4 regions of the Thermoanaerobacter ethanolicus JW 200 genome follow, and region 3 is predicted to be linked to each of the others. Evidence: riboswitches for the same ligand, from Rfam matches in the RefSeq annotation. Region 3 holds a riboswitch; each other region holds the start of a gene.
The links. A riboswitch is a leader RNA that binds a small molecule or an ion and turns the genes downstream of it on or off. The one in region 3 is predicted to bind S-adenosylmethionine.
Positions count from the first base shown of each region.

Region 1 (8,195 bases), 630 kb from region 3:
GATTTGTAGCTAAAGTTATGTCTTATCCTTCTTGATTTTCTCCCTGAAAAATCTCCTCTTTTACCTTTTTCTTTTATTTCTAATTCTTCAATTATTATTGCTTTTCCTTTCTCTTTTGCTATTTTTACTATCTCATGAGCATATTGCCATCTGAAATATTCTCTTTTGTCCTTACTGCCACTTGCAAGCTCTGGCATTGGTATACTGCCATAGCTTATTAGATTACCTTTTTCATCTGTCTCTGCCCATGATATGTTGTCTGGATATGCATTTAAATCTATTCCTATGACTCCTTTTCCTTTTGTTATTTTTATTTTTGGATATTCTTCTTCAATAGCAAAATAGGCGTATATACTGCCGTTTTTAAGTTTTAATTCTACAGAGTAGGGTATGTTTGATTGGGCAATTTCCTGTAGAAGTTCTCCTCTGCTCTTATTCTTTTTGTAGCCTGCTTCTATTCTGGCGTATAAGTATTTTCTTTCCCCTACATTTATCCTTAAGAAAGTGCCATTTTCTTTTATTTCTATTCTTGTGTTGAGATTTCCTTTTTTGCTTTTATCTCCTCTTGAATAGAGATTCCCTTTTCTTCTTTCTTGCCACTTTGTTTTTAGCTTTTGATATTCTTCCCCATTTATATGGCGCTTTTGAAGTTTTCCAAACAAGTCTCTTCCTCCAAAAATGACTTTCTTTGGATTTTCGCCTAATTCTCTAGCAGATTCTAATGTGCTTCTTGCTTTCATTATTGCATCATCTACATACCTTGAGTTTAAATTGAAAGTTTTCGGAAGGTCCCTTTTTAATGTTTTTCTATCATAACCTTCTAGAAGCCTTTTGTATGCAAATCTCATGCAGGACGACCATCTTCTCATTAAGTCTAATACTATTTGTTTGTCTTGTTGATTTAAAAAAATGAGTTTAGCCTGTATTACTATCATGCTCTTTGCTCCTTTGTCCATAAATTCTTGCTGCAAATGAGGACTATTGCTATTAAGTCTTCTGCCAACTCTTTATTTGCGTATTCTTCATTTTCTTTATCATTTAAAATTGTTAGTTCTACCCCAAAGCTTTCCATGAAAAATTTGAGATATTCAAAGCCAAATCTTGCAAGTCTATCAGGATATTCTATTACAACTTTTTCAACCTCTCCTCTTTTTATCTTGTTCAAAAGCTTTAACAATCCTCTCCTGTTTTCATTTACTCCACTTGCTATTTCGGATATAACTTCATACTGCCATCCTTGAGAATTAGCATACTCTTCAAGCCTTCTAATTTGATTCTTAAGATATTCTTCTTGTTTCTTTGTGGACACTCTTGCATACAAAACTACTTTGGGTTTTGGTTTTTCTTCCAGCATGCCTAATAACTTCTCTATATCTTCTTTTTTGTACCTTCTTCTTCCTTTTGGTGTTCTAACTGGGGTTATTAATCCTTCTTTTTCCCAGTTTATTAATGTAATTCTGCTTATATCATATAGCTCTTTAACTTTTTTATAGTTAATAACATTTGTCATCACCTAATTGAAATTACATCATTTTTTACTATTAATTTCAACTGTTTTGACCTCCTCTATCTTTCTTTCTCTTGCTTTTCAATTTTCTACTTATGGCAATTAAACTTTAATTCCTATTTTTACATCTTGTTTTATTGTAACAAATGTTACAACTAAAATCAACACAATCAATTTTTCACTATTAAACCCTTCGATTTCATGGTATACTTTTTATATACAATAAAATCTGGAGGTTATAACTATGGCTTTGGACGGTATAACTTTACATGCAATAACAAAAGAATTAAAAGAAGAAATTATTGGTGGAAGAATTGATAAAATATATCAACCTGTAAAAGAAGAATTAATCTTTATAATACGAAATAAAGGTAAAAACTATAAACTGCTATTGTCTGCTAATGCAAATTATCCAAGAATATATCTTACAGAAGAAAATAAAGAAAATCCTGCTGAGCCTCCAATGTTTTGCATGCTTTTGAGAAAATTTCTTCAAAGCGGCAGGATAATAGATATAAAACAAGTAGAATTTGACAGAATAGTAAAAATCGATATAGAAACAAAAGATGAATTAGAAAATCAAACAATTAAAACTCTAATTATTGAAATAATGGGAAAACACAGCAATATCATATTAATTGACAAAGCTACTCAAACGATAATAGATAGCATAAAAAGAGTATATTCCGATATGAGTAAAGTAAGAGAAGTACTACCTGGGAGGCAATATGTCTGCCCACCACTGCAAGAAAAGTTAAATATAAATAATCTTTCGTTACCTTCTTTTAAAGAAGCTGTTAACAACTACAAATCAAAAAAAATTGAAAAAGCCTTAATAGATATTCTACAAGGATTTAGCCCCACTTTAGCAAGAGAAGTTGCTTTTAGATGTAATGTATCTGACAGATTTGTAGAATCAATAGAAGATGAGCAAATTGAAAATCTATATCAAAACATAAAAAAAATATATGAAGATGTTTTAAGCTTAAATTTAAAACCTTGCATTGCTTTTCAGGAAAATGAAGTAATTGACTTTTCTTGTATTGATTTATCTCAATATATTACAAAAACTTTTTTCCCTACAGTGAACCAAGCTGCTTGTAAATTTTTCAGTGAAAAAGCAAATATAGTAAATTTGCAAGCAAGGTCCTCGGATTTAAGAAAAATCATCAACAACAATTTAGAAAAACTTTATAACAAATTAGATAAACTTCAACAAGAATTAAACGAAGCAAAAAATGCTGACACTTTTAGACTTTACGGCGAACTTATAACAGCAAATATGCACCTTCTAAAAAAAGGAATGGAAAGCTTCAAAACCATGAACTATTACACTGGCGAAGAAATTGAAATACCCATTGACAAAAAATATTCCCCTTCAGAAAATGCCCAAAGATACTTTAAAAAATACAGCAAGTTAAAAAATGCCAATAAAATAATAGAAAAACAAATATCCGATACTCTTGAGGAAATAACTTATTTAGAAGGTCAACTAGTGAACTTGGAAAATTGTACATTACCATCAGAAATAGAGGAAATAAAAAATGAACTGTCTGAACAAGGGTATATACATAAGCAGCAAAAGAAAAAAATATCACGGCAAACTCTTTCTCAACCATTGCATGTAGTATCTTCAGACGGTTTCGACATATATATAGGGAAAAACAACACTCAAAACGATTATCTAACGTTAAAATTCGCAAATCCTAACGATATATGGCTTCACACAAAAGACATACCAGGGTCCCACGTCATAATAAAGACAAATAACAAATCTGTGCCTGAAACAACTCTTATTGAAGCTGCAAAATTAGCCGCCAAATATAGCAAAGCGAAAAATTCTTCAAATGTACCTGTTGATTATACCTTAAAAAAATACGTAAAAAAACCTTCTGGCGCAAAACCAGGTTTTGTAATATATACAAACCAAAAGACCCTTTATGTAAATCCAGAGTAAGATGCTTTTTAGGCATCTTACTTCTTATTTTAAAGGCACACTAAATATAGGAATATATTTTCTTCTATTTTCTTGTATAACGCTCTCATACAAAAAAATTGTATCTACTAAAATAGCCTCTTTCTCTTGTTTTTCAAAAAGATTATTTACTTCTTCTATGTCAATGCTTAAACGTATGTCTCTGGCAATAGTAATGTGGGAAGTAAATTTTCTTTCATCTTTTGCAAATCCTATTTTATATAATTCTTTATCTATATTGTGATGCAATTTATTTAGAAATTCACTTTCTTCTGTTCCTATCCACAAAACTCTCATCTCCTTATCACCTTTAAAAAATCCTACTTCTGAAAGTCGTATGTAAAAAGGGCTGATGCCTTTTACTGCAACTTTTGCCGCTTCTTCTATTTTAGAAATAGCCTCTACTTCTATTTCTCCTAAGAATTTTAATGTGATGTGGAAATTATCTTTATAAGTCCATCTCCCTTTTACAGTATAATTTTTCAATGTTTCCTGAAATCTCACTATCTGCTCTATAGCTTTTTCGCCTATATCAATTCCAATAAAAGCTCTCATAATTATCCTCCTTGTTCACTTATTATTGTTATTATTTTCCTGGTAATAATTGTTTCTATTAATAAACTCCTCTTTTAAAATTCCCATTACATATTCATTTATGTACTTACCGTGCTTATATACTACTTCTCTCAATAGCCCTTCTTTTTTAAAACCACATTTTTCATAACTCTTTATTGCCCTTTCATTAAAATCATAAACCCTTAACTCTACTCGATGTAAATTTAATTCATTAAAAATAAAATCCAGTAGTAAATTTAAAGCTTCCGTACCATAGCCTTTATTTCTGTGTTTTTCTTCCCCAATCATTATTGCAATCTCACAGTTTCTATTTTTCCAGTCGACATTATTATATGAAACATTTCCTATATATTCACCTGTGCTCCTAAGTATTATAGCGAATTCTCCATTTTCTTTTGGATCTTTTTTTGTTTTCCACCTTTCTGCAACAGTTTCTACTGTAACAGGATATGGTATACCCGGCATCGTTAAATTTCTACTATCATCACTATTCCGAAACTCTACAAATTTTTCAAAATATTTGCTCTCAAATGGAACAAGTTCAATTCTATTACTTTTTAACATGACCAAAACCCTCCAAAGAAATTTTTAATTTATTATAGCACAAAAATCAGAAGAAAAGTGATCCTTTTTAAAAAGTTCAGTGTGCTTTTCACTAAGTTTATTTAACATTTCATAGGCTTGCATAACTGGTGTTAGTATATTATTGTAGACACTTTTGGATTAATTATTGCGATAACAATGACATTTTCGCTGGCTATTGACAAATTGCTTTTTAACCTATTGACAAAAGTTTATGTTGATGTTATTATCTAATTAAATTGCTGAAGTGAATAATAAAATAAAAACTCTTATCGAGAGCAGGTGGAGGGACTGGCCCGATGAAACCCGGCAACCGGTGGCCGAAAGTTTTAAACATGCGGCTGCACGGTGCTAATTCCTGCAGAACGTTGAGTTCTGGCAGATAAGAGGATTTAAAAAACCTCTTCGTACTGTCAGAAGAGGATTTTTTATTTTTATTTTGGGAAAGGAGGCTTTTCTTTGATCTATATTAGAAATCTTACAAAAGTTTATCATTCAGCTTCAGGAAATGTTAGGGCTTTGGAAGACGTCAACCTCAACATAGAAAAAGGCGATATTTTTGGAATTATAGGTCTGAGCGGTGCTGGAAAGAGTACTCTCCTGCGCTGCATAAATATGCTCGAAAAGCCAACTTCCGGTTCAATTGAGATAGATGGTGTTGAAATGACTCGGCTTTCTCCCTCTGAATTAAAAGAAATGCGAAAAAAAATAGGCATGATATTCCAGCATTTTAATCTGTTATCATCCAGAACTGTCAGAGGCAATGTGGCTTTTCCTTTGGAGATTGCCGGGCTGGACAAAAGGACAATCGATAAAAAAGTAGAAAATCTTTTAGAGCTCGTGGGGCTTTCCGACAAGGCCGACAACTATCCTTCTCAGCTTTCAGGCGGTCAAAAACAGCGGGTAGGCATAGCACGAGCCCTGGCTAATGATCCGAAAGTTCTTCTTTGTGACGAACCTACTTCAGCGCTGGATCCAGAAACAACTCTTTCTATTTTAAATCTTTTAAAAGATATAAATAGGGAGCTGGGAATCACCATAGTTCTCATAACTCATGAAATGAATGTCATTAAACAAATTTGCAATAAAGTAGCAGTTATTGAAAAAAGTCGTGTGGTAGAACAGGGACCTCTTATTGAAGTATTTAAAAAACCTCAAACAGAAACCGCACGAAATTTTTTAAAATCTGTAACTTTATCAGAAATACCTAAGGAATTAAAAGATAGGATTGAAAACTTGTCCCACGAACACTTGGAAGGCAAAATTATTAAAATTGCCTTTTTCGGCGAAATTACAACAGAACCTGTCATATCAAGCATTATAAGAAAATTTGATGTTGACACCAATATTCTCTATGGAAACATTGACCACATCCAGGGTATGCCCTACGGTACTCTTATAGTTGAGCTAAGAGGCAAAAACGGTGAAACAGACGCTGCTTTAAAATATCTAAAAGATTTGGGACTCGACGTGGAGGTGATTGAAAATGTCTGAAACTATAAACTTATTGCTGGTCGGAACGTGGCAAACTATATACATGGTAGTGGTATCAACGCTCATAGCAACAATTTTTGGTGTACCACTTGGTGTGCTGTTAATGGTAACTGACAAAGATCAGATACTGCATAACGAACCTTTAAACAAAATACTAGGTACTATTGTAAATATTTTCCGTTCTGTACCCTTTGTAATACTTTTAATTGTACTTATACCTTTCACCCGGTTGCTTGTAGGAAAAGCTATAGGAACCACTGCTGCTATTGTTCCACTTTCTGTAGCAGCTATCCCTTTTATGGGAAGGCTTACCGAAACAGCATTGAGAGAGGTAGACCGCGGTGTCATTGAAGCAGCCCAGTCTATGGGAGCTTCGCCTTTTCAAATTATAACTAAGGTGTTAATCCCTGAGGCTCTACCTTCCATAGCAGCAGGGGTTACTATAACTACTATAAATTTAGTAGGATATTCTGCAATGGCAGGTGTTATAGGAGGTGGTGGGCTAGGAGATTTAGCAGTAAGATATGGATATCAGCGATTTATGCTCGACATTATGCTTTATACCGTAGCAATTTTGGTAGCTATGGTACAACTAATTCAATTTCTAGGAGATATATTAGTAAAACATCTGTCAAGGAACCGGTAAATTATATTTAAAAAGTATTTCGGTAATATGTCAAGAGGGTGATAAAAAAAATTCAAAAAAAAATTTAATAAAATAACCTAAAAAAGGGCATAGCAAAGCTAACCATCACGCAATAAGCTGATGGAAATTAATGTAAAATATGGTTATGGGATAATATGTTAACTTATACAATCATCTCCTTTCATTATTGGGGATTTATAAAGTTTTTCTTCGCGCAGCAGAGCGAAGACTAACCTTACAGTTTTACGTGCAGTCAATACAAGAGCACGTTTATGCTTGTGAGTTTTGCTTTCTTTAAATTTGCGGGCATAGTATTGTGAGAACTCAGGTAAATACTTCCTGAGCTGGTCAGCTGCTTGAATAAAATAATATCTGAGATACTCATTACCAGTACGCTTGAGATATGTGTCCTCCGCTTTAAAATCAGCAGACTGGTACTCTGACCAATAAAGGCCGGAAAACTTTGCAAGGGCATTATCATTATCAAACCTTGAAATTCCGCCTATCTCAGATATTAAGCCGGCTGCGATGGTTGGGCCAATACCTTTTACTGATGTAAGACAAAGGAATTCATTGTTAAATCCTTTTACCTCATTAATAATGGCTTTTTCTACAGCTTTCTTCTGTTTTTCAAGGGACTGTAGATTATCAAAGCAAGACTTGATAACAAAGTTTAAAGAATCATCTACAGTAGCATTAATTCTATAAGACTTGTGAACAGCCTCTTGAAGCAATTTAGCTGTAGCTTCTGGATCATCAAAGCGATCTTTACTCTTGTCAACCAAAAAGCCGGCAAGCTCATCAAGCGGTCGAGCCGCAATATCATCAAGGGTGAAAAACTCATTAAATATTTCAGTAGCAGTTGCTCCAAAATTATTACTAAAGACTTTATTTTGGCACAAACCGCTAAACTTAAGGAACAAATTGCTGAGGAAATAATTTTTTTCTCTAACAATACTATTAACAATGTGAAAGCGATGGCGAGTAAGCCTCTGGAGAGCAAGATATCTAAAATCTACAGAACAAGATTTGGGGAGTCTACCGAATCTCAGTTTTTCAGCAATAGCAAAGGCATCAATCCAGTCATTTTTAGGTAAATTGCCGAGAGACTTTTTAAAAGCATTAATAATATTAGCATTAAAAGTAGTAATAGAAGGTTGATAAGGCTTAAGAGCAGAATGATCAGCCAAATAATACTGGAGGTGCCAGCCATAGACTGAAGTAGATTCCAAACCAATAAAGACCTTTTGGATATTGTATTTATTACAACACTCCAAGATACGGGAAACTATAACATCACAACCATGAGGGTTATTTTCTACAGAAAAACGAGAGGAAGCATCATTACCCTCCTGGTCGAGAATATGAACCTTGACATCATTCAGGCTTACATCCATACCAACAAAAAGCTTATT
Region 1 is NZ_CP033580.1:1,994,290-2,002,484, forward strand. Features, by position in the region: gene EB239_RS10060 (IS200/IS605 family accessory protein TnpB-related protein) at 1-935, opposite strand, end outside; partial or broken gene EB239_RS10065 (IS607 family transposase) at 916-1,510, opposite strand; gene EB239_RS10070 (Rqc2 family fibronectin-binding protein) at 1,752-3,464, shown strand; gene thpR (RNA 2',3'-cyclic phosphodiesterase) at 3,489-4,037, opposite strand; gene EB239_RS10080 (GNAT family N-acetyltransferase) at 4,053-4,622, opposite strand; SAM riboswitch class I at 4,907-5,029, shown strand; gene EB239_RS10085 (methionine ABC transporter ATP-binding protein) at 5,100-6,134, shown strand; gene EB239_RS10090 (methionine ABC transporter permease) at 6,127-6,780, shown strand; gene EB239_RS10095 (IS110 family RNA-guided transposase) at 6,939-8,177, opposite strand.
Region 1: it holds a riboswitch for S-adenosylmethionine, as region 3 does, so the genes downstream of both, EB239_RS10085 (methionine ABC transporter ATP-binding protein) here and EB239_RS13035 (homoserine dehydrogenase) in region 3, are expected to answer to the same signal.

Region 2 (8,195 bases), 310 kb from region 3:
ACCGGTCTTGTTCATTTAACTTTGGGTAATGTGTTTTTAATATTGGTAGGTATATTCCTCATATACTTAGCTATTGTAAAAAAATATGAGCCATTTTTACTTCTCCCAATAGGTTTTGGCAGTATTGTAGCAAACATACCAGCTACTGATTTATTGGAACCTGGAGGACTTATACACTTTTTTTACTTAGGGGTTGAAAAGGTTATCTATCCTCCTCTTATCTTCCTCGGCGTAGGTGCCATGACGGACTTTGGTCCTATGATTGCGAATCCTAGTTTAATGATTTTAGGTGCTTTTGCCCATATAGGAATATTTATAGCATTAATAGGCGCAAAACTTTTAGGTTTTAGTATATTTGAAGCGGGGGCTATAGGGATTATTGGCGGTGCAGATGGACCAATGGCAATTTACGTAACTCAAAAATTAGCTCCCCACCTTATGGCTCAAATATCTGTCGCTGCGTATTCTTATATGGCGTTAATGCCTTTAATACAACCTCCTATCATGAGGTTACTTACTACAAAAGAGGAAAGGCAAATAATGATGAAACAGATGAGACCCGTTTCAAAAACAGAAAAAATCGCCTTTCCTATTGTAATAACTGTTTTAATAGATTTACTACTTCCTCCAATTGCTCCTCTTATAACAATGTTGATGTTAGGAAATCTTTTAAAAGAGTCGGGAGTTGTAGATAGGCTTGCAAAAACAGTCAGTGGAGAATTTATGAACGTAATTACGATATTATTAGGAGTCTCCATAGGCTCCACCATGAAAGCAGACACTTTTTTGACCATTAAGACATTAGAGATAGTCACCTTAGGGCTTATCGCTTTTATGACAGGAACAGCTGGAGGTGTACTGGGAGCAAAATTTTTAAATAAACTTTCTGGTGGAAAAATAAATCCTCTTGTTGGCTCTGCAGGTATAGCTTCTGTTCCAATAGCTGCGAGAGTGTCCCACTCTGTAGCCATAAAAGAAAATCCTTACAACTTTTTAATAATGCACGCCATGGGGCCAAACCTTGCCGGAGTTTTTGGAACGGCAATAGCAGGTGGAATAATGCTTGTACTATTAGGAGTTCATTAAAACAGCATAAATGGCTGTTTTTTTACTGTATCACAAACATATATACAAGAATATTATATTAGTAAAACTACAGATTTGGAGGTTTAAAAAATGTACGACTATAATCCTTATGTACAAGATTATGCTTTTCCTCCTCTAAAGCTTGCACAGGCTTATGTGCCTTTACAGAAATATGTATCTCTTTATCCTCCGGAAGAAGCCATTAAAAAAGGCACTGTTTTTCCTGAACTTGATATGCCTTATGTAGGCGAAAAAATGAGGTGATAAAATGGATGGCAATCAAATATCTTTGCTTAAGAAAATCATGGAAATAGAGTTTACCTGTATAGATTTGAATCTATATTTAGACACCCATCCCGATGACCAAAAAGCCCTTCAAGACTATAACTATTATTCCAACCAATTGTCTATGTTGAAACAACAATATGAACAATTTTACGGGCCCTTGATGGTTTTTGGTCATTCACAAAGTCAATATCCTTGGAAATGGGTAGATGACCCATGGCCTTGGGAAATAGAATATTGAGGAGGACTTTGTTATGTGGGTTTATGAAAAGAAACTACAATATCCTGCTAAAGTATGCAAACCAGATGTAAAAATGGCAAAATACCTCATCGCCCAATATGGAGGCCCTGATGGAGAATTGGCAGCCGCTTTAAGATATCAAACTCAGCGATTCGTCATGCCTACAGGAAAAGCAAAAGCAGTTTTGACAGACATTGCTACAGAAGAATTAGCACACCTTGAAATAATAGCAACTCTTGTTTTCAAGCTTTTAAAGGGAGTACCAGTAGAAATATTAAAAAGAGAAGGATTAGGGGAATACTATACAGAACATGATAGAGGCCTATTCTATGCAGATACAACAGGAATGTTATGGACCGCCGCCTATATCCAGGCTAAAGGAGATGCAATCGCTGATCTACACGAAGATATGGCATCCGAAGAAAAAGCAAGAGCAACTTATGAACATTTAATAAATCTCACAGATGACCCTTGTGTAAAAGATACTCTAAGGTTTTTGAGAGAAAGGGAGATTGTACACTTTCAAAGATTTGGAGAAACTTTAGTACAGGTAAGAGAATATATGGAAAGTAAAAAATTCTTTTAAAAAAGTAGATGTATGTCTATTGGCATACATCTACCCATTTTCCTTCTACTATTTTATCAAGGTCTTCGACTTTTATGGTAGCAGCAGCATTTGTATCACCAGCTGCAGGATATACTACCTCATAATTTTTTAAAGACACATCATAATATACTTCAATCGGATTTTTCAGCCCATAAGGACAAACGCCACCAACAGGATGCCCTGTAACTTCTAACACTTCTTCTGGGGATGCCATTTTTGCTTTTGTTTTAAAAGTATCTTTAAATTTTTTATTGTCTATTTTTCTATCCCCTGCTGTTATAATCATAATATATTTATCTTTTAATCTAAAAAGCATAGACTTTGCTATTTCCCCAGGAGTTACCCCTAAAGATTTAGCTGCTTTTTCCACAGTGCTTGTATCTTCAAAAATTTTTATTTTAATATCATATCCTTTCTCTTTAAAGAACTCTTTCACCGCTTCTACTGACACCTCTACACCACCTTTAAATACCACAAGTTTTACATAAAAGAGCATTTTTTAAGAAAAACTTATCAGCAATTTTAACTGCATCTTGAGCCGTTTTTCCGTAATAATCTGCTCCAATCTTATAGGCATATTCCTCAGTCAAAACAGCCCCGCCTACCATTATTTTCACATCAGTATTTGCTTTAAGCAGTTTGATAATTTTCTCCATATTAAACAAAGTTGTCGTCATCAAAGCACTTAGACCTACTAACGGTGCCCCTGTTCGCTTTACTTCCTCTAATATCACTTCTCCTTTGACATCTTTTCCTAAGTCAATTACATCATATCCATAGTTTTCAAGCAAAACTTTTACTATATTTTTTCCTATATCATGTACATCTCCTTCAACTGTAGCAAGTATTATTTTGCCTTTAGATACTGAACCTTTTGGAAGCTTTTCTTTTATTATCTTGAAAGCGCTTTGCACCACTTCTGCAGAGCTCAAAAGTTGTGGCAAGAAATATATGCCTTTTTCATATCTATCTCCCACTTCTTTTAAGGCAGGAATTATTATGTTATCAACTATAGAAAGAGGCTGAACTTCCTCCTCTAAAATATTTTTTACTATATCTTCTACTCCTGACTTTTTGCCTTCTAAAATCTGGATATAGAGTTTTGATTTTAAATCTTCTTCTTGAATTTTTTGTTGTTCTTTCTCTTTGATCTCCTCTTTTTGCTTTTTCCCATATATATTCAGATAATTCACACTGCCTTTATCTTTATTTAGTAAAACCATTGAAGCCCTCAAAGTGTCCATCATAGCTTCATCGCAGGGATTTATAATAGCAGTAGTAAGCCCATAAGATGCTGCCATTGCTAAAAAAGTAGAGTTTATCAACCTTCTTTCAGGTAAACCAAAGGAAACATTGCTAAGTCCCACAACAGTATTTACTCCTAACTCTTCTTTAGCCAATTTTATCGCTTCTAAAGTCTCAATTGCAGCCTCCTGCTCAGAAGAAACCGTCAGCACAATACAATCTATCAATATGTCCTCTTTAGGTATGCCATACTCTTCCGCTTTTTTTATAATTTTTTTCGCATTTTCAATTCTTTCATGCCTATCTTTGGGAAGCCCTTTATCTCCTACAGTAAGTCCTACAACACAAGCTCCGTATTTTTTGACAATAGGAAGCACTTCTTTTAAACTTTCCTCTTTTGCACTTACAGAGTTGATTATGGGTCTACCTCTTAAAATTCTTATAGCTTTTTCTACAGCTTTAATATTAGTGCTATCTATTTGAAGAGGAATGTCTACCACATTTTGTATTTCAGAAACTACTTTAGGAAGTAATTCTTCTTCGTTTACCCCAGGAACTCCCACATTTACATCCAATATTTCCGCTCCGCATTTTTGCTGTTTTATAGCTTCCTCTACTGCTAAACTCACATCTCCCGCCAAAAAAGCCTCACTTAACTTCTTTTTTCCAGTAGGATTTATACGTTCCCCTATAACCCTTAAAAGATAATTTTCACCTATGAAAACTGTTTTTGTATTGGAAGCTACAGCTGTAAATTTGTTGACTTTGACTTTTGGCTTTAAATCTTTTACAGCTTTTTTAACAAGTTTTATATAGTGAGGAGTAGTACCGCAGCACCCTCCCACTATAGAAGCGCCTTTTTCAACAAGTAAAGGAAAGAAACTAGCAAATTCTTCTGGTTTTAAGTCGTAAACTGTTTTGCCGTCGCGAATGACAGGCATACCTGCATTAGGTTGTGCAATAATAGGTATGCGAGAAACTTGAGACATTTTTTCCACTACACTTACCATTTTATCGGGGCCTGTCGAGCAGTTAACGCCAATGGCATCCAATCCTAACCCTTGTAAACTAACTACTACAGTTATAGGGTCTGACCCCATGAGAGTCCTTCCATCTTCTTGAAAAGTCATTGTACATATAACTTTCATGTTTGAATTCTCTTTAGCAGCAAGAATGGCAGCTTTTGCCTCCAGCATATCTGACATTGTTTCAATTAAAACAATATCTGCTCCCGCTCTTTCTGCAGCTATAACTACTTCTTTAAAAACATCATAAGCTTCGTCAAAAGTCATGTCTCCATAAGGGGTCAAAAGTTCTCCAATAGGTCCTATAGAAAGTGCCACAGGTTTATCTTTGGAAGCTTCTTTGGCAATTTTGACAGCCTGAGTGACAATATTGAAAACCTCATTTTCCAGTCCATATTTTGCTAATTTTATCCTGTTAGCGCCAAAGGTATTTGTCTCAATCACATCCGCTCCTGCTTCTATATAGGACCTGTGGATATCAAATACTACTTCTGGATGGGTTATATTCATATATTCGGGACACTCTCCACTTTTTAAACCCCTCTCTTGAAGTTGTGTCCCCATTGCTCCATCAAAAACAATCACTCTATTTGAAAGTTCTTTAAAAATGTCTAACATTTTTAACCTCCATTTAATTCATCTGTACGTTATTTTCTGCAAAATCACAGACTAAATCATCGACTCTTGAAATTATTTCTAACACAACATTTGTACTCCCTAAAGGCATAATGTGAATTCCTGCAACTTCACTGCGTATCCGCTTTATAAACTCTACAGCTATGTTTATTCCCTCTTCTCTTCCTCCATCCTTTAGCCTTTCTAAAACTTTTTCTGGAATATCTATACCTGGCACTTTTTCATTTAAATTGACTGCCATTTTATAGCTTTTAAGAGGTAATATGCCTATCAAAAGTGGTACATTGAAATTTTTAATCTTTTCAATAAACTTAAATAAAATTTCCTCATCATAAACCGGTTGTGTTTGAATAAATTCTGCCCCTGCCTCTATCTTAACTTTAAGCTTCTCTAGTGCTTCATCCCTTAAATCATTTGGATTTGCAGTCGTACCGGCGCAAAATTCTGTTGGGGAATCTAATTTATTTCCATTGTAATCATAACCTCTATTAAAAGCACTGATAATCTTTAAAAGCCCAATAGAATCTACATCATATACCCCTTTAGCCTGAGGAGTATCTCCACGGGAAGGGTCATCTCCTGTCAATGCAAGTATATTTCTCACCCCTAATGCATAAGCTCCTAAAAGCTCTGACTGAAGCCCAATTAGATTTCTGTCTCTACAGGTCAAATGAAAAATAGCTTCAATGTTTAAGTGGTCTTGTAAAAGGTGAGCGACTGCTATAGGACTCATCCGCATATTCGCCATAGGACAGTCCGTTATATTTAAGGCATCTACAATGCCTTTTAATTTTCTCGCTTCTTCAATAGTTTTCGTTATATCTACCCCTTTTGGCGTAGAAATTTCTGCTGTCACAACAAACTTCCTTTTCTTAAGTTTAGTACACAAATTTTCATTTTTCAACATCTACATCGCCTCCATTTTTAAAAATAAAAAAGTCTCTTCGCCAAAAGAAGAGACACCAAAACTCTCTCATCTTTCAGCGAAACGCTGCTGGAATTGGCACCAAGACGCATATAAAATGCCGGTTGCCGGGTTTCATCGGGCCAGTCCCTCCACCACTCTTGATAAGAGATTTTAAAGTATTAAATTGTTAAACTATTTAAGCTATATGATACTATGGTTTTACTCCCCTGTCAATAGAAAATTTTTTATCTCTATCTAAAGATTTTGCAGGATTTTTTATTTTTTTAAAATAAATCTGTAAATTTTTTATATTATTTGCTATACTATAACTGTAAAGAATATAAATTTTCAAGAAAGGAATGTTTTATATGTTCTCCTCTTTTACTTTTGCGATCCTTTCTAGAGGGTCAATTATACTTTACGGCATAATCTGGTGGAAAATTTTTGATAAAGCTGGCTATGGAGGTGCATATGGTCTTTTGATGTTTATACCTATTGTGAATTTTGTAATGCTTTTAGTGCTGGCATTCGCTGAATGGCCTGTACTTAGAGATAAAAATTATTGAGCAGTAACGCTGTTTTTTTGTTTTTAATACTTGTGCAACCACTTGCATAATAAATTTTTTAATATTATAATATATTTAACACTTGGAAAATAAGGAGGTTCAATATGAGTAATGAAAAATTACCAAGAGTAGCCTATTTCTGCATGGAATACGGCTTACAATCAGATTTTAAGCTCTATGCAGGTGGTCTTGGAATCTTAGCAGGCGACCATCTAAAAGCCGCAAAAGAATTAGGTATGCCTTTAGTAGGAATAGGCATACTGTGGAAACAAGGCTATACTGAACAACATATAGGTGAAGACGGCTATCCCTATGATGCCTATCGCAATTACACACGTAAATATGACTTTTTAAAGGACACAGGAGTAAAGGTAAAAGTAAAAATAAGAAATAGAGATGTATACTGTAAAGTATGGTTGGTAGACAGCTTTGACAATGCACCTTTGTATTTGCTTGACACAGATATACCAGAAAATGGAGACAGATGGATAACAGGCCAGCTTTATGGATGGTTCGGTGAAGAAAGAGTTGCCCAGGAAATGGTGTTAGGCATTGGGGGAGTAAGAGCTTTGAGAGCTTTGGGAATTGATGTAGATGTTTATCATTTTAACGAAGGGCATGCAGTATTAGCAGCCATTGAGCTTATAAGAGAGAAAATGGAAAATCAAAATATGAGTTTTGAAGAAGCGTGGAAAGCTACAAGAGAAGAAGTAGTATTTACAACCCATACCCCTGTTAAAGAAGGAAACGAATCTCACGATTTAGAACTTCTTATGTACATGGGAGCAAACAATGGTCTTTCAATTGAGCAAATGGCCCAAATCGGTGGCGTTCCTTTTAATATGACAGTCGCAGGTTTGAGACTTTCTCGGATTGCAAACGGTGTCTCAAAACTTCACGGTCAAACTGCAAACAAAATGTGGGAACATGTTGACAATAAGGCCCCTATAATTTTCATAACTAATGGAATCGATAGAAATACTTGGGTAGATGAAAGGATAATAGAAGCCTACAATAAAGGTGAAGGACTTTTAGAAACTCATAATATTTTAAAACAAGAATTAATTGATTTTGTATATCAAAGGACAGGAGTCAAATTAGACGCTGATAAACTTTTGATAGGTTTTTCAAGAAGAGCTGCTCCTTATAAGAGAAGTGACCTCATATTTACAAATGACGAAGTTATAGGTGATTATCTAAGGTCTAAAAAAATACAAATGGTGTTCTCTGGAAAAGGTCATCCACTAGATGATGTGGGTAAAAAAATTGTCGCAAAATTAATAGAGATGACAAAAAAATATCCTGAAAGCGTAGTATTCATAGAAGATTACGATATGACAATAGGAAAAATGCTTACTCGAGGCGCCGATGTATGGTTAAACAATCCAAGAAGACCAATGGAGGCCAGTGGTACTTCCGGTATGAAAGCTGCCATGAACGGAGTGTTAAATTTAAGCATTTTAGATGGATGGTGGCCAGAAGCTTGTATAGACGGAGTAAATGGCTGGCAATTTGGAGATGGTTTTGAGTCTGACAATATAGAAGAATTAGACAAACACGACCTTGAAGCACTGTATGATGTCCTTTTAAATAAAGT
Region 2 is NZ_CP033580.1:2,310,393-2,318,587, forward strand. Features, by position in the region: gene EB239_RS11650 (sodium ion-translocating decarboxylase subunit beta) at 1-1,086, shown strand, start outside; gene EB239_RS11655 (spore coat associated protein CotJA) at 1,177-1,350, shown strand; gene EB239_RS11660 (spore coat protein CotJB) at 1,355-1,612, shown strand; gene EB239_RS11665 (manganese catalase family protein) at 1,626-2,198, shown strand; gene EB239_RS11670 (YbaK/EbsC family protein) at 2,215-2,715, opposite strand; gene EB239_RS11675 (homocysteine S-methyltransferase family protein) at 2,684-5,107, opposite strand; gene EB239_RS11680 (methylenetetrahydrofolate reductase) at 5,121-6,032, opposite strand; SAM riboswitch class I at 6,096-6,200, opposite strand; gene EB239_RS14650 (hypothetical protein) at 6,244-6,384, opposite strand; gene EB239_RS11685 (hypothetical protein) at 6,392-6,598, shown strand; gene glgP (alpha-glucan family phosphorylase) at 6,703-8,195, shown strand, end outside.
Region 2: it holds a riboswitch for S-adenosylmethionine, as region 3 does, so the genes downstream of both, EB239_RS11680 (methylenetetrahydrofolate reductase) here and EB239_RS13035 (homoserine dehydrogenase) in region 3, are expected to answer to the same signal.

Region 3 (8,195 bases):
TGTTTCCATATACATGCCCTTAGTCTTCGCCTTATCCATTCGTCAAGGGTTTTCATTATGCTTTTCGCGTCTGCTAATCCAAAATAGTTGACCCATCCTGTTGTTATTTGATTTAGTCTTTTTATTCTGTTTTCCATGCTTATTCCCTTGTTCCGATTGGTTATTTCTCTTACTTTTTCCTTAAACCTTTTGATGGATTTTTCATGGATTCTTATTCTTACTTCGTTTTCTTTTGTATAGAATGAAAATCCAAGAAATTTTCTTCTCCATGGTCTATCTACAGCACTTTTTGCTTCGTTGACTTTTAGTTTTAATTTGCTTTCTATGAACTTCTTTATGCTCTTCATTACTCTGTTTCCTGCAGACCTGCTTTTTACATATATGTTGCAGTCATCTGCATATCGGCAGAATTTATGCCCTCGTTTCTCAAGTTCTTTGTCTAGTTCGTCCAACATTATGTTTGCTAATAGGGGACTTAATGGCCCTCCTTGGGGTGTCCCTTCTTCTGTTGATACTTTGATTCCGTTTATCATTACTCCTGATTCTAGGTATCTTCGTATTAACTTTAGTACCCTTTTATCTCCTATCCGCTTTTCTAGTTTGGACATTATTATGTCGTGGTTTACTCTGTCAAAGAACTTTTCTAAGTCCATATCTACAACCCACGTGTATCCTTCATTTATGTATGCTTCTGCGGCTTTTATTGCGTCTTTTGCACTGCGTCCTGGTCTGAATCCATAACTGCTATCTGAAAATGTATGGTTGTAGACTTTATTTAGTATTTGGGCTATTGCTTGTTGTATTAGTCTGTCTAGTACTGTAGGTATTCCTAGTAGTCTTACTCCTCCATCTGGTTTGGGAATTTCTACTCTTCGCACTGGTTGTGGTTTGTATTTCCCCTCCAGCAGTTGTTGTTTTATGGTTGCCCAGTTTTCTTTGAGATACGGTAGAAGTTCATCTACTTCCATCCCATCGACTCCATGGCTTCCTTTATTTGCAACAACGCGCTTGTATGCTGCTTCCATGTTCCTTCGTTCTACTATCATTTCAAGCATCTTGCTGGTATATCTTTGTACTTCGTTTCTTCCATCTTCCGACGCCGATGATATACTATGCACTTCCGTTGTCTTTTGAAATTCCATTTCTCTATTCAACGGATAGCCTCTTTGTTGAGTTGTCTGCAGTCTCTGCATATCTTTCGAGTCCATAAGATTTCCAAAACCTCCTAACGTTCGGTCCTTCCTTATCTATTCATGTCTAGATAAGTACTATGACCTCTGCTGACTTCTCAAGGTTCAGCCATACATCACTGCATGGGTTCTCACTTCAGATTTTACTTCCATGACTTATCCTTGAGACCTCCCCGGGTAAGAACGATAACTTTCATCTCATATATCTGCCAGATTTACTGTATGGGATTCGGGTAGTGTTGGACTTCGTTTTGTTACGCAAACTCATCCATCCCAATTCAGCCTCTTATCTGGTTCTTGTTCATCAGACCGAGATTTTGCCTTAAGCTTCCTTCAGATTCCACCTCACGATGGACACCCTTGCTTTTGGCTAGTGGTTCCCACTACCAAGCCCACAGCGGACTTTCACCGCCTAGCTATCGCCCATGCCGGGCGCACATAAAAAAGAACAACCCCTTTTAAAAGGGACTGTTCTTTTACAATTATACACAAACCATTTCTTTATTGTATGTTTCTTCTATAAAATCCGAAATAATAGGTCCAATCTTATCTATATCCACCAAAAAAGAGTCATGACCTTGCATTGAAGATATTTCTTCAAATTTGCCACACCCTCCTGAAGCATTAAGTTTTTTAATGAAATCCCTCATGTACTTAGAAGGAAAAATCATATCTGTATCTATCCCTATCATGAGTATTTCCGCTTTAATCCTTTTAAGTGCCATCTTCAAAGAACCATAAGGCTTCGTAATGTCATGTTCATTCATAGCCCATAAAATATATAAATATGAATTTGCATCAAACCTGTTTATAAAAGACAAACCATGATAGTTGAGGTAATTTTCCACTTCAAAATTGTTTTCATCTCTTAACCTATCAAATCTATAGTCAAATAAATCACCACTTTTGTAGGTTATCATTCCCAGCATTCTGGCAGTGCTCAATCCTTTATCAGGTTTATGGGGCTTATCATAGTAATCACCGCCGTAAAAATGTGGGTCATTTAGTATGCATTGTATTCCTACATGATTATACGCAATATTAAGAGGAGTAAGCTTATAATCAGCAGCTATGACAATAGATTTATCCACTAAATCCGGGTATGTCACTGCCAACTCTAAAGCCTGCATTCCTCCCATAGACCCTCCAATAGCGACTTTTATCCGGTCTATGCCAAGATAATCTAGAAGAAGTTTCTGCACTCTCACCATGTCTCTTATATTAATTTTTGGAAACCTTAAACCGTAAGGTTTTCCTGTTTTAGGGTCTATAGAAGAAGGGCCTGTCGTTCCATAACAACTGCCAAGAAAGTTAGAGCATATGACAAAATACTTATCTGTATCAATATACTTGCCCGGACCAATTAAAGGGTCCCACCAGCCCACGTTATTTTTCCCAGGATGCATACCTGCTGCATGGGCACTGCCACTTAAAGCGTGTTCCACAAGTATCACGTTATTTTTTTCTTTATTTAATTTTCCATAAGTTTCATAAACAATAGTAAGTTCATCAAAGCTATATCCACTTTCTGTAGTGAATATATTTTTCCCTTTTAGTGTAACCTTTTTTTCCTCAACTATCATTTACATCAACCTTTCCTTATCTATTCTTGCGATGCATAAAGGGCATTATCAAGGTCTTCTAATATATCTTCTATGTCTTCCAGCCCTACAGAAAGTCTTATCATATCCTCCGTAACACCAGAAGCTAACTGTTCTTCTTTTGATAACTGCTGATGGGTCGTGCTGGCTGGATGTATAACCAAAGACTTTGCATCCCCTATATTAGCAAGATGAGTAAATAATTTTAAACTCTCTATAAACTTAATGCCTGCTTTTAATCCACCTTTTATACCAAAAGTCAAAACTCCTCCTTGCCCTCTTGGCAAATACTTTTGTGCCAAAGCATAATAGGGACTTGATTTAAGTCCTGGATAATTCACCCACGAAACGTAGGGATGAGAAGCTAAAAACTCTGCAACTTTTAAAGCATTTTGACTGTGCCTTTCCATCCTAAGAGATAGAGTCTCTAATCCTTGTGCGAATAAAAATGCATTAAATGGACTCAAAGCAGTACCCAAATCCCTTAAAAGCTGCACCCTCGCTTTTACAATATAAGCTGCTTCGCCTACATCTTTTACATACCTTATACCATGATAACTTGGATCTGGTTCTGTAAGTTCTGGAAACTTTCCATTGTCCCAATTAAATTTTCCAGAATCTACTATAACTCCACCTATAGAAGTCCCATGTCCACCTATAAATTTAGTCGCCGAATGTACCACTATATCAGCCCCAAACTCGATAGGCCGTGCAAGGTAAGGAGTTGCAAAAGTATTATCTACAATGAGAGGAATTCCTGCAGTGTGGGCAATTTCTGCTATTTTTTCAATGTCAGCCACGTCAATCTTTGGATTGCCAATAGTCTCAACGTACAAAGCTTTTGTGTTATCTGTTATTTGACTTTTAAAGTTTTCAGGATTGCTGGGGTCCACAAACTTAAAATTTATACCAAACTTTTTCAAAGTAGTCGCAAAAAGATTATAAGTCCCTCCATAAAGATTGGTAGAAGATACAATCTCGTCTCCTACTCCTGCGATATTAGTAACTGCCAGCGTTATAGCTGCTTGACCTGAAGATACAGCAAGGGCACCTACCCCACCTTCTAATGCAGCTATTCTCTTTTCAAAAACGTCAACTGTGGGGTTCATCATTCGAGTATATATATACCCTTCTTCTTTTAAGGCAAAGAGGTCTGCAGCGTGCTCAGTACTTTTAAAAGCAAAGGAAGAAGTTTGATATATAGGAAGGGCTACAGCTCCCGTAGTTGGGTCAGGCTCCCACCCTTCATGAATTGCCAAAGTTGAAAAACCATATTTTTTAGACATACTTTTAACTCCTTTCACAAAATTTTTTTAAATCACTTCTACAAAATCCTCAAATTTACTTACTTCTTCTGTTATATCCTCTTGCAAAACTTTAAAAATAGTTTTTATCTCGGTTATTTTTTCTAATTTTTCTGTAAATGTCTCAACACTTTTCTTCATTTTAACAATAGCTGTAAATGTGCCGTTTTCATAGGAAGATTCCACAATTGATACTTTTTGTTCTTTTAAAAACTTTAAAACTTTTTTCAAACCTAAAATATTTTCTTTATGAGTTTCAAGCCTTATATAAAAAGTATCTGTAAAACTTCCCTGACGAATTGGAAGAAAGTTTATCCTCTTATTATCTTTGATATCATAGTTTAACAATATATCAATTAAATCTGCCACTACAGCATCCCCTGTAGGAAGTTCTCCAGCACCTTTTCCTACAAAAACATATTCACCAAAACTATCCCCTCTAAGTATGATAGCATTATTTACGTCGTTTATCCTTGACAAAATATTATTTTCTTCGACTAAAACTGGTTCCACTCCTGCAAAGATGCCATCTTTGACTTTTTTGCCCCAGGCAAATAATTTTATTTTATATCCCCACTTATTGATGTAATTTAAATCTTGAGTCGTGATTTCGTCTATTCCTTTTCTGGTTATAGAATTTACTGGCACGTTTATATTGAACACTTTCCTCATTAATATAGCAAGTTTATAAAGGGCATCAAAGCCTTTTACGTCATAATCGGGATTTGCTTCTGCATATCCTAATTGCTGGGCTTCTTTAAGTGCTTCTTTATAACTTCTACCTTCAGTAGTCATTTTGGTGAGAATATAATTAGTAGTGCCATTTATTATACCGCCTACAAAATCTATTTCATCTGTAATTTTTAATCTATCAATTTGATGCAGTATAGGTATAGCCCCACCTACACTTGCCTCACATTTTAGAAATACTCTATTCTTTTCTGCTATTTCATTTAATTCTTCTCCATGCTTAGCTATCAATTCTTTATTTGCAGTGATTACATGCTTCCCTGAAGCCAAAGCCTCCTTCACATATTCGTAAGCTGGAGAAATACCTCCTATTGCTTCAATAACTATTTTTATCTCTTTATCTTTCAAAATTTCTTCAGCATTTTGGGTAAGTAGTCCTTCTACCTTCACTTTCCTTGGCTTATTGAGATTTTTCACGAGTATCTTCTTTATCTCAGGATAAACCCCTGTACTCTCCCTTATATGACCTCCTCTTGAAGTTATCAATTTATATACTCCTGTTCCTACTGTTCCAAGTCCTAATAATCCGATTTTTATTTTCATGTCACACCTCCAAATAAATTTTTAGGCCCTCTTCTCAATGAGAAGAGGGCCTAATAATCCGCCACTCCTCTCATCTCTCAGGTTAGACACCCTAACCTGCAGGATTTGGCACCAGACGCATATAAATGCCGGTTGCCGGGTTTCATCGGGCCAGTCCCTCCACCACTCTTGATAAGAGGTTTGTGTGTAATATATTCAATTTTGCATGTTGTAATCTATGTTATCACTTTGAAACTGTAAAGTCAAGAACTTTTTTTGTACTCTTTCTTAAATTTTTTCTAAATTTTAATATACGCCGATTTTTTTTAGTGGTATAATAATATTGTATAATATTTATACTCTATCGATTATAAAAATTTAATATTTGCCACATGGGGTGCCGGCGTAACCGGCTGAGAAAAAGGTGTTGCCTTTTAACCCATCGAACCTGTTAGGTTAGTACCTGCGTAGGGATGTGGTCATCTGCCATGGCTATAATCCCCATGGTTTATTTATTTTTTAAGGAGGTTTTTATTATGACACAATTGGAATACGCCCTTTCAGGCATTGTCACAAAAGAGATGAAAATAGTCGCAGAGTATGAAGGAGTAGACGAAGAATTTATTTTAGAAGGAGTTAAAAAAGGAGAAATAGTAATACCATCAAACATCAACCACAAAAACCTCATTCCCAAAGGCATAGGAAGGGGTTTATCGACAAAAGTAAATGCCAATATAGGAACCTCTGATGCATACCCTGAAATTGAAAAAGAAATTGAAAAATTAAATGTTGCTGTAAAAGCTGGAGCAGATGCGGTAATGGATTTAAGCACAGGGGGCGACATTAACCAATCTCGTAGAAAAATACTTGAAAATTCCCCTGTCCCTGTAGGCACTGTCCCTATGTATCAAGCAGCTGTAGAATCTATATCCAAATACGGTAGCATTGTAGCTATGCCTGAAGAATTTATTTTTGAAGTTATAGAAGAACAAGCAAAAGACGGGGTTGATTTTATTACAGTCCACTGTGGTCTAACATTTGAATCATTGAAAAAGCTTAAAGACAACGGCCGAGTGATGGATATAGTAAGCCGCGGTGGCTCCTTTACAATTGCTTGGATGCTCCATAACGACAAAGAAAATCCTTTGTATAAACATTTTGATAGGCTCCTTGATATTGCTAAAAAATATGACATAACTCTAAGCTTAGGAGATGGACTGCGTCCAGGTTGTCTTGAAGATGCTACAGACGCAGCACAAATTCAAGAACTTATAATCCTTGGCGAATTGGTAAAGAAATCTCGAGAGGCAGGAGTTCAAGTTATGGTAGAAGGACCCGGGCATGTGCCAATTGACCAAATTGAAGCAAATGTAAAACTTCAAAAACAACTTTGTCACAACGCTCCTTTTTATGTGCTTGGCCCTATTGTGACTGATATAGCTCCTGGTTATGACCACATAACTTCAGCAATCGGAGGAGCAATTGCAGCAGCTTCTGGTGCTGATTTCCTTTGCTATGTTACACCCGCTGAACATCTCGGACTTCCAGACAAAGAAGATGTCAAAGAAGGCGTTATTGCAGCAAAAATAGCTGCCCATGCTGCAGATATCGCAAAAGGCGTAAAAGGTGCTAAAGAAAAAGATTTAACTATGGCTAGAGCTAGAAAAGCCTTAAACTGGGATGACCAAATAAAGCTTTCTATAGACCCTGATAAAGCTTTTAAATATCGCGTCAATAAAAACATATCTACAGCCAAAACTTGCAGTATGTGCGGAAAATTCTGCGCTATGAAAATTGTCAGTGAGTACCTTGGAACTTCAACTATGACTTGCTAATACCTTTGCCTTATTTACATTCCCCCCTTGATTTTCTTTGCTAATTTCTGCTATAATAGAGGAAAACATCAAGGGGGTATTTTTTATGGAAAAGTGGCAGTGCACAGTATGCGGGTACATCTATGATCCAGAAGAAGGAGACCCATCACAAGGAATTGAACCAGGAACTCCTTTTGAAGAATTGCCTGATGATTGGGTCTGCCCGGACTGTGGAGTAGGAAAAGATATGTTTGAAAAAATGTGAGGGAGCAATTGCTCTCTCTTTTTATTGATTTTTAATAAGATTCATATTATTATAGTTGTATGAAATCATTATGCTCAAACAAAGATATAATCAAACTGTGGAGGGCGTGTAAATTTAATGAGTGAAGGTTTTAGGAGGTTAACTCCTGAAGAAGCTTTAGAAATTATAAAAAAGCAACAGCGAGGAAAATTAAAAATATTCTTAGGATATGCTCCTGGTGTTGGAAAAACTTATGCAATGCTCAATGAAGGCAACAGGCGTCTTAAAAGAGGTCAAGATGTAGTAATAGGTTATGTGGAAACTCATGGAAGAAAAGAGACAGAAGCACAAATAGGAAATTTAGAAATAATCCCGCGAAAAAAAATTGAATACCACGGCATGATATTAGAAGAAATGGATACCGACGCCATAATTGCTCGTAAACCAGAAGTAGTTTTGATAGATGAATTGGCACATACGAATGCGCCTGGCTCTAAGCACAAAAAAAGATATGAAGATGTGGAAGAAATTTTGCGCCATGGAATAAATGTAATTACAACACTTAACATCCAACATTTAGAAAGTTTAAATGACGTTATTCAACAAATCACAGGTGTTGCTGTAAGAGAAACAATCCCTGACAGCATAGTCGATAGCGCAGATGAAATTGTTGCTGTAGATTTGACTCCTGATGCTTTGCTTAATCGATTAAAAAGAGGAGATATTTATCCAGTAAGCAAAGTCGATGAGTGTCTATCTAACTTTTTTAG
Region 3 is NZ_CP033580.1:2,621,789-2,629,983, forward strand. Features, by position in the region: gene ltrA (group II intron reverse transcriptase/maturase) at 1-1,208, opposite strand, end outside; gene metX (homoserine O-acetyltransferase MetX) at 1,673-2,773, opposite strand; gene EB239_RS13030 (homocysteine synthase) at 2,794-4,077, opposite strand; gene EB239_RS13035 (homoserine dehydrogenase) at 4,105-5,388, opposite strand; SAM riboswitch class I at 5,456-5,566, opposite strand; TPP riboswitch at 5,751-5,858, shown strand; gene thiC (phosphomethylpyrimidine synthase ThiC) at 5,904-7,202, shown strand; gene rd (rubredoxin) at 7,288-7,446, shown strand; gene EB239_RS13050 (universal stress protein) at 7,564-8,195, shown strand, end outside.

Region 4 (8,195 bases), 1.3 Mb from region 3:
CATTAAACACTCCTTCTCCTTCTTCCTCGCCTTTTTTCCATTTTATCTTGTAATTATTTTTTATTTGCATCACTTTATCCCCTACCCTGAAGACAAACTCCTTCATTATTTTTTCGGCTTTAGTTTTGTCGTGGGGATTTAATGTTTTTTGCAGTTCTAAATTTAAATTGTGAACACCAATTATCCCCTTTCTCATAGGGGTGAGTACTTGAATATCATTAATAGGATGAAATCCATAAGCTTTAGGAAGTCTGTTTGTCACAAGTTCCAATATGGTTTTTAATATATCCTCTTGTGTGTTGGCATTTATAAAAAAGAAATCACTATTTTTATCGTTATAGGTGGGATATTCTCCATTATTTATCTTGTGAGCATTTACCACTATCAAGCTTTGCTTTTGCTGTCTAAAAATTTCTTTTAACCGTATCACTTTTACTATGCCACTGTCTATTATATCTCTTAGGACATTTCCCGCTCCAACAGATGGAAGTTGGTCAGCATCCCCTACTAAAATCAGCTTTGCTCCTATAGGTATAGCTTTTAATAGAGCATTCATAAGCAATATATCTACCATTGAAGCTTCGTCAACTATTATAACGTCGTATTTTAATGGGTCTTTTTCATTTTTGTTAAATCCCTTCCCTTCTTCCTCCGAATAAGTATACTCTAAAAGCCTATGAATAGTTTTTGCCTCTTTTCCAGTAGCTTCTGTTATCCTTTTTGCGGCTCTTCCTGTTGGGGCTGCAAGAGCCACTTTTTTACCAGCTTTTTCAAAAATACGTATTATACAATTTATTATCGTAGTCTTTCCTGTGCCTGGACCTCCCGTTATGACAACAACAGAATTTTTAACAGCTTCTTCTACAGCCAATTTTTGATTTTCTGCCAACAAAATACCTGTTTCTTTTTCAAAATTTCTAATTTCTTTTTGGACATCTAAACCTAAATCTTCATTTTCCATTAGTGTCATGTTAAACAATCTCTCTGCTGTGTGTAATTCAGCTATATAATAAGGTATATAGTAGATTCCTACAGTATTATCTTCAAAAGTTTCAATATGTATTTTTTCATTTTGTACTAAAAGCACAAAAGAATCTTCTACTTCTTCTTCGCTTACTTCTAACAAACTTGCTGCTTCTTTTTTTAACAATTCTTTCGGCACATAGGTGTGACCATTTGCCGCATACTGCATCAAAACATATCGAGTACCAGAAGATATGCGATATAGAGAATGAGGGTCAACTCCTAGGTTCTCTGCTATTTTGTCTGCAGTTTTAAATCCTATTCCAAATATATCGTCAGCCAATCTGTAAGGGTTTTGCTTAATAATTTCAATCGCGTTGTTTCCGTATTCTTTATAAATCTTTATAGCCATTGCAGTAGAAATGCCGTACCCCTGCAAAAACACCATCACTTCTTTTATGCCCTTTTGCATTTCATAAGCTTCACAAATTCTTTTTATCTTCTCATCGCTTAGACCTTTTATTTCTTTTAATCTTTCTGGTGCAGTTTCAATTATATTCAAAGAATCAACGCCAAACTTTTTTACAATTTTTCTTGCTGTAACAGGACCTATTCCAGGAATTAAGCCAGAAGATAAAAACTTTTCTATTCCTTCTAAGGTGGTGGGAGCCAAGGTTTCATAATTTAAAACCCTAATTTGCTCTCCGTAATCAGGATGTTCTACCCATTCACCTTCAATTTTAATTCTTTCCCCAATGTTTACATAAGGCATATAACCTACAGCAGTAACTGCTAAACCTTGGGTACTTAATTCTAAAACTGTATAACCATTTTGTTCATTTCTAAAAATTATTTCTTCAACTACACCTTCTATGTCAATCATAGCCGATTCTCCTGTTTTAATTCTTTTCTTTATTTAATTTTACCTTATATTTAAAGCAAATTAAAGCCAATTCATTTCTTTTTTTCAATTTTTGTGGTATAATTAAGGTAGCGAAGCGTTTACAAAACATAAATTCTATGGCATTTAAAAAAGATATATAAAAAATGCCAGAAGCCCGGGTTTACCCGGGCTTTCAAATTTATATTCCTGCCAACTTTTTTAATATATCTACTTTGTCTGTTTTCTCCCATGGGAGGTCTAAGTCGTGTCTTCCAAAGTGGCCATAAGCTGCAACTTGTCTATAAATAGGTCTTCTCAAATCTAAATCCCTAATTATAGCTGCAGGTCTTAAATCAAAAACTTGTTTTACAATTTCCGAAATCTTTTCATCTGATATTTTACCTGTGCCAAAAGTATCAATACCTATTTCAAGAGGGGTAGCAACACCTATCGCATAAGCCAATTGCACTTCACACTTCTTAGCAAGTCCTGCTGCCACAATATTCTTTGCTACATACCTTGCAGCATAACTTGCGGATCTATCAACTTTTGTAGGGTCTTTGCCTGAAAAAGCCCCGCCCCCGTGCCTTGCATATCCGCCATATGTGTCTACAATAATTTTTCTTCCTGTAAGTCCGCTATCACCTTGAGGTCCACCAATTACAAACCTTCCTGTGGGATTTACAAAAATTTTAGTCTTATCATCTATCATATTTTCGGGAATTATGGGTTTTATTACATGTTCAATAATATCTCTTTCAATAGTATCATGGTCAATCTCAGGTGCATGTTGAGCTGATACTACAACAGAATCTACCCTCACAGGCTTATCATCTTCATACTCTACTGTTACTTGTGTTTTACCATCTGGTCTTAAATAGCTTAATGTCCCGTTCTTTCTAACTTCCGCAAGTCTTCTTGCAAGCTTGTGAGCTAGCATTATAGGCATAGGCATTAATTCTTCTGTTTCATCGCAAGCAAAACCAAACATTAAACCCTGGTCTCCAGCGCCAATAGCCTCAATTTCCGAATCTGAAAGTTCTCCTCTTTTAGCTTCTAATGCCTTGTCCACACCGAGGGCAATATCCGGTGATTGCTCATCAATAGAAGTGATAACCGCACAAGTATCAGCATCAAAACCGAATTTTGCTCTAGTATAGCCAATCTCTTCTACTACTTTCCTTACAACTTTTGGAATATCTACATAGCACTGAGTAGTAATTTCTCCCATTACTAAAACCAAACCGGTAGTTACAGCAGTCTCACAAGCAACTCTGGCATAGGGATCTTTTTTCAAAATTTCATCTAATATTGCGTCAGAAATCTGATCACAAATTTTATCAGGATGCCCCTCTGTGACTGATTCAGATGTAAACAGTCTACGCATTTTTTTCTATTCCTCCTTAAAAACAAAATAAAACCCCTTCCAAAAGAAGAGGCCCATACCCTCATCTTTCAGAAGCATGCTTCTGAGAGAATTAGCACCTTGTCCTATAGGACAGGTTGCTGGGTTTCATCGGGCTCTTTCCCTCCACCTCTCTTGATAAGAGCATGTTATTAAATTTTCTGATGTTTACTATAGCACACTTTATCTACTATGTCAAATATTTTTGCATCAAAAAAGAGCATGCCAAAACATGCTCTTTTCTTTAAAAAATTATATTTAAAATGCTACAAATTTTTCTCCAGGAACTCCACATACAGGACATTTTTCTGGCAATACATCAACAGAGGTATATCCGCAAACAGGACATATGTAAACTTTTGATATCTTTATATCTTCTCCTTTTAATGCTGCTTCTTTTGCTTCAGTGTACAATTTTGCATGTATTTTTTCAGCCTCAATAGCATAATGTATGCTTTTTTTAGCTCCAGATTCCTCTTGAAGTTCTGCAACAGCATTATAAGCAGGATACATCTCTTCTACTTCAAAGGTTTCCCCTTCTATAGCTTTTTCAAGATTTTCTACTGTATTTCCAACTTCTCCAAGAGTTTTATAATGATTTGTGGCATGTACCAATTCAGCATAGGAAATAGCCCTGAAAAGTCTTGCAATATTAGGTTTGCCTTCTTTTTCAGCTACATCAGCAAAAATTTGATATCTCATGTGAGCTTGGCTCTCTCCTGCATAGGCTTCACTAAGATTGTGTCTCGTCATTTCTCTCATAAAAGATTCCTCCTTAATCAAATTTTTATTAATAAATAATTATTTTCTCTTTCAAATAATATTATACTACACTTTTTTACCATGTCAAGATATTTGAAGGAGAAAAATAAAAAAAGACCTCACGGTCTTTTTTTCAATGGTGGAGGGAGATGGATTCGAACCATCGAAGGCGACAGCCAACAGATTTACAGTCTGCCCCCTTTGGCCACTTGGGTATCCCTCCACAATATTTAATTTTTAGACTTGTGCAAAATTCAGAAGCCTTAATTTAAGCCATTCTACAGACATACTTTTTTCCTATCACTCTTGAATTTTTTATCTTTTATGTAGGATTTCCCCTCCCATTTGTCGAATTATTATATATACACTATAAAAAATTTTTTAAGAAGGAGGAAATCCTACATGTACCAGCTTCAATTGCTTTTAAATATACCTGAACTCTTTACCTCTCAGTCTAAAATTGATTTCTATTCTTCTATGTTTGAAAATCTTGACCTGTCTTCAATACCTGAATTCCCTTCCTCTAATCCTGGCCGTAAGGGTTATTCTCATCATGCACTTTTTAGAGCTTTTATTGTCATGAAAGCTGAAAGATTCGGCACAATTTCTGACCTTTTAGATTATCTCCGCAATAATCTTATCATTGCTCATCTTTGTGGCTTCGACATTTCTAAACCTCTTCCTTCTTATTGGACTTTTCGCCGTTTTATTAATGACTTCTCTCATGATTATTTGACCTCTATTTTTCAAAATCAGGTCAATATCCTCAAAAATATGGGTATTATCTCCGGTGAGTTTATTTCCATGGATTCTACCCCTATTAAAGCTAACACTAAGTTAAATAACCCTAAGTCTTTTTCTAAAAATAAATTCTCTAAAGATAATCAGCCTAAGTCAGATAAGGATTGTAAATTAGGCGTTTATTCTGCTTCTAACGATTCTTCTAATAAACGCTATAAGTTTTATTGGGGCTATAAAAATCACATTATTGTTGATGCTATCTCTGGTTTACCCATCGCTGAAACTACTACCCCCGCTGATGCCCCTGATTTTGAAGCCGCTTTATCTTTGCTTGAGAAGACTAATAAGTGGTTTAACCTTAAGTATGTTAATTTTATTGCTGATAAAGGCTATGATGTTAAGAAACTTTATAATTATGTTAGAAATATTCTCCACGGTCATTGCTTTATTCCTCTTAACAAGCGTAATTCTAAAAATCCCCCTCTGACTGATGATGGTTATATGGTCTGTGAAGCGGGTATTAAAATGCTTAAAGATGGCAAGCAATATTTTGATGGTTTTATTAAGCAAAAATTTGTTTGCAAGTTCTGTAATTCTAAGGATGATTCTGCCTGCCCTATAAATCATCCTAAATATTTTAATGGCAAAAAGCATAGAGGCTGTACTAAGTATGCTATTATATCTTCTGATTATAGGTCCTCTATTAATAGAGACTCCCTATATTTTAAGGCCGTCTACAAATTGAGAATTGAATCAGAAAGATATAATTCCCGCTTTAAAGCTCTGGATTTTGAAAAGGCTTATGTTAGAAATATTAATTCTGTGAGCAACCTTAATACTTTTGGCCATATTACTTTGCTTACTGTCGCTATTGTAGCTATTAAATTGGGCAAATATGATGAGTTTAGATCTCTTGTTGCTTTGATGCAATCGGCCTAATTTTTATTGAATCTATTTCATGCCATTTTTTAACATTTGACTTCTACAGGATATTTATGCCCTTTTTTAGCTCCTCTTTTTGTCTTTTCTTTTCCCTTACCACTTCCTTTATGTTTGATTGTCAGTGTTGATTACTATATATTGTATGTCATACATATTTTGGTTTTTGTTCGTGATTATTTTAATTAATTTTGCACATCCCTATTTAATTTTTGAAAATGGTGGTCGCAATAGGACTCGAACCTATGACCCCCTGCTTGTAAGGCAGGTGCTCTCCCAGCTGAGCTATACGACCACAATGGTCGGGATGGAGGGACTTGAACCCCCGACCCCATGCTCCCAAAGCACGTGCGCTACCAACTGCGCCACATCCCGACATCAGTGACGAAATAAATTATAATAGAAAAAATGAAATTTCACAATAGGCATAGAAGCTTAAAAATGGCCGTTTTATTGATTTATCGCTTGTAATCTTTAAATTTTTTAAGAATACGTCATATTTTAAATCAATTGATTTAAAATAGAAGCAAAGAATTTTTTGAATTTTTTCTTCAAACTAACTCTATCCTTAGGATAAGCTTAATGTTTTAACTTTATCTACTCAGCAAATAATAATATATTAACCAAATATTTATGTTTTTGTAATACACCTGTAATAATGCAATGGTACAATTAACCTGTAAAAACACAATAAAAACCAACTGGAGGGATATAATTGAGAATTAAAAAAATCTTATCTTTATGCATCAGCTCTCTTCTACTATTTTTAGCTTTTCCAATGCAAAATGTAAAGGCCGATACATATACAATCCTTGAGGCAAAAGAATTTGCACAAAATTTAAGTAAAGGAGTAGTACATAAAAATATAACCTATTTTACGACTGAAGGATGGATAAACATTAACGTGTTAAAAGTGGACTTAACTGATAAATATACTGATGTATCAGTAATTTTCAATCCTACTGGCATAAAAGATAGAATGCCAGTGCGTGAAATGGCAAATTCTTATGGTGCTGTGGCTGCTGTGAACGGCGATTTCTTCGATACAAAAACAGGATTCGTAATAGGAGCAACAGTAAAAGATGGAAAGTTAATAACAGACCCTTCAAATGAGAGTAAACTGGCCACTTTCTCCATTGACGCAAATGGAGTTCCCTCTATAGAATATTGGTCAAAAAGTATGTCCGTTACTCTTCCAAACGGCACGAAACTTCCTCTTGCCGCAACAAATAAAATAAGCAATACTTTTGAGTATTTAGTAATGTACACAAGGGATTGGTTTACAACATCTCCGGGAGCAAATGAAAATGTACCTCAATTGGTAGAAGTCGTTGTAGATGAAAATGACAGAGTATTAGAAGTGCGTCAAGGACAGCCTTCTGTCGAAATACCACAAGGCGGATATGTGTTGGCTGGTGCAGGTTATGTAGGTGAAAATTTACTCACTTTAAAGCCAGGAGATATAATACAAAAAGACATAAATACAAATCCTCCCTTTCAAAATCTCAAAATGGCTGTAAGTGGCGGCACAATCCTTGTAAAAGACGGAAAAATTGCGCCTTTCACTCATGAAATAAAAGGCTACACAGCACGAACAGCAATAGGCTATACTCAGGACAAAAAATATTTGATCATCGCCACTGTTGACGGTACTTCAAGCCGTGGAATGACACAAACAGAAATGGCAAATTTAATGATATCCTTAGGTGCATATGATGCTTTAAACTTAGACGGTGGCGGGTCAACACAAATGGCAATAAGACCAATAGGGGATACTGACGCTAAACTTGCAAATTATGCTCCTGAAGGCTATGAAAGAAAAGTAGCAAATGGAATAGGAATATTTAACACAGCTCCTAAGGGAAATCTATACGCTTTAAAATTAGAAGTATCAGATACTAACGTGTTTAAAGGACTTCACAGGACAATTACAGTTAAAGGATACGATGAAAATTACAATCCTGTCATAATTAATCCTGAAGAAGTTTTGTTTTCAGTAAGGGGAATTACTGGAGTATTTAGTGGTAATGCTTTTATGCCAACAAGCGTAGGAGAAGGTGTTATAACTGCAAGAGTAGGAAATGCTATTGGGACTATCAAGATAACTTCACTTGACAAACCTGTAGACATACGATTTAATCCAGCTAATATAGTCGTTGATAAAAACAAAGCAGTACCCATAACAGTCACTGCAAAGAACATAAAAGGCTACAGAGCTTTAATAGAACCGCAAGATATCACTTGGGATGTTTATAACAACATTGGCAATATAGATAGTAAGGGAGTATTTATATCCTCTAATTTCGATGCGAGTGGTGCACTTGTCGCAAATATACTGGGAGAAAAAGCCATTTTACCCGTTAAAGTAGGGCAAGGTTCAGAATTTGACACGTCAGTACTTCCTAAAGTTACAGAGTTTACACAAATAGACCCAGCTAACAAAGAAGTGCCTGTGAAAAATACTTCTAATTCTTTTAAATTTATGGTATTTGGTGATACAAA
Region 4 is NZ_CP033580.1:1,017,077-1,025,271, reverse strand. Features, by position in the region: gene recD2 (SF1B family DNA helicase RecD2) at 1-1,846, opposite strand, end outside; gene metK (methionine adenosyltransferase) at 2,046-3,233, opposite strand; SAM riboswitch class I at 3,292-3,396, opposite strand; gene EB239_RS05035 (rubrerythrin family protein) at 3,510-4,013, opposite strand; tRNA gene EB239_RS05030 (tRNA-Tyr) at 4,151-4,236, opposite strand; gene EB239_RS05025 (transposase) at 4,416-5,693, shown strand; tRNA gene EB239_RS05020 (tRNA-Val) at 5,913-5,988, opposite strand; tRNA gene EB239_RS05015 (tRNA-Pro) at 5,993-6,068, opposite strand; gene EB239_RS05010 (phosphodiester glycosidase family protein) at 6,409-8,195, shown strand, end outside.
Region 4: it holds a riboswitch for S-adenosylmethionine, as region 3 does, so the genes downstream of both, metK (methionine adenosyltransferase) here and EB239_RS13035 (homoserine dehydrogenase) in region 3, are expected to answer to the same signal.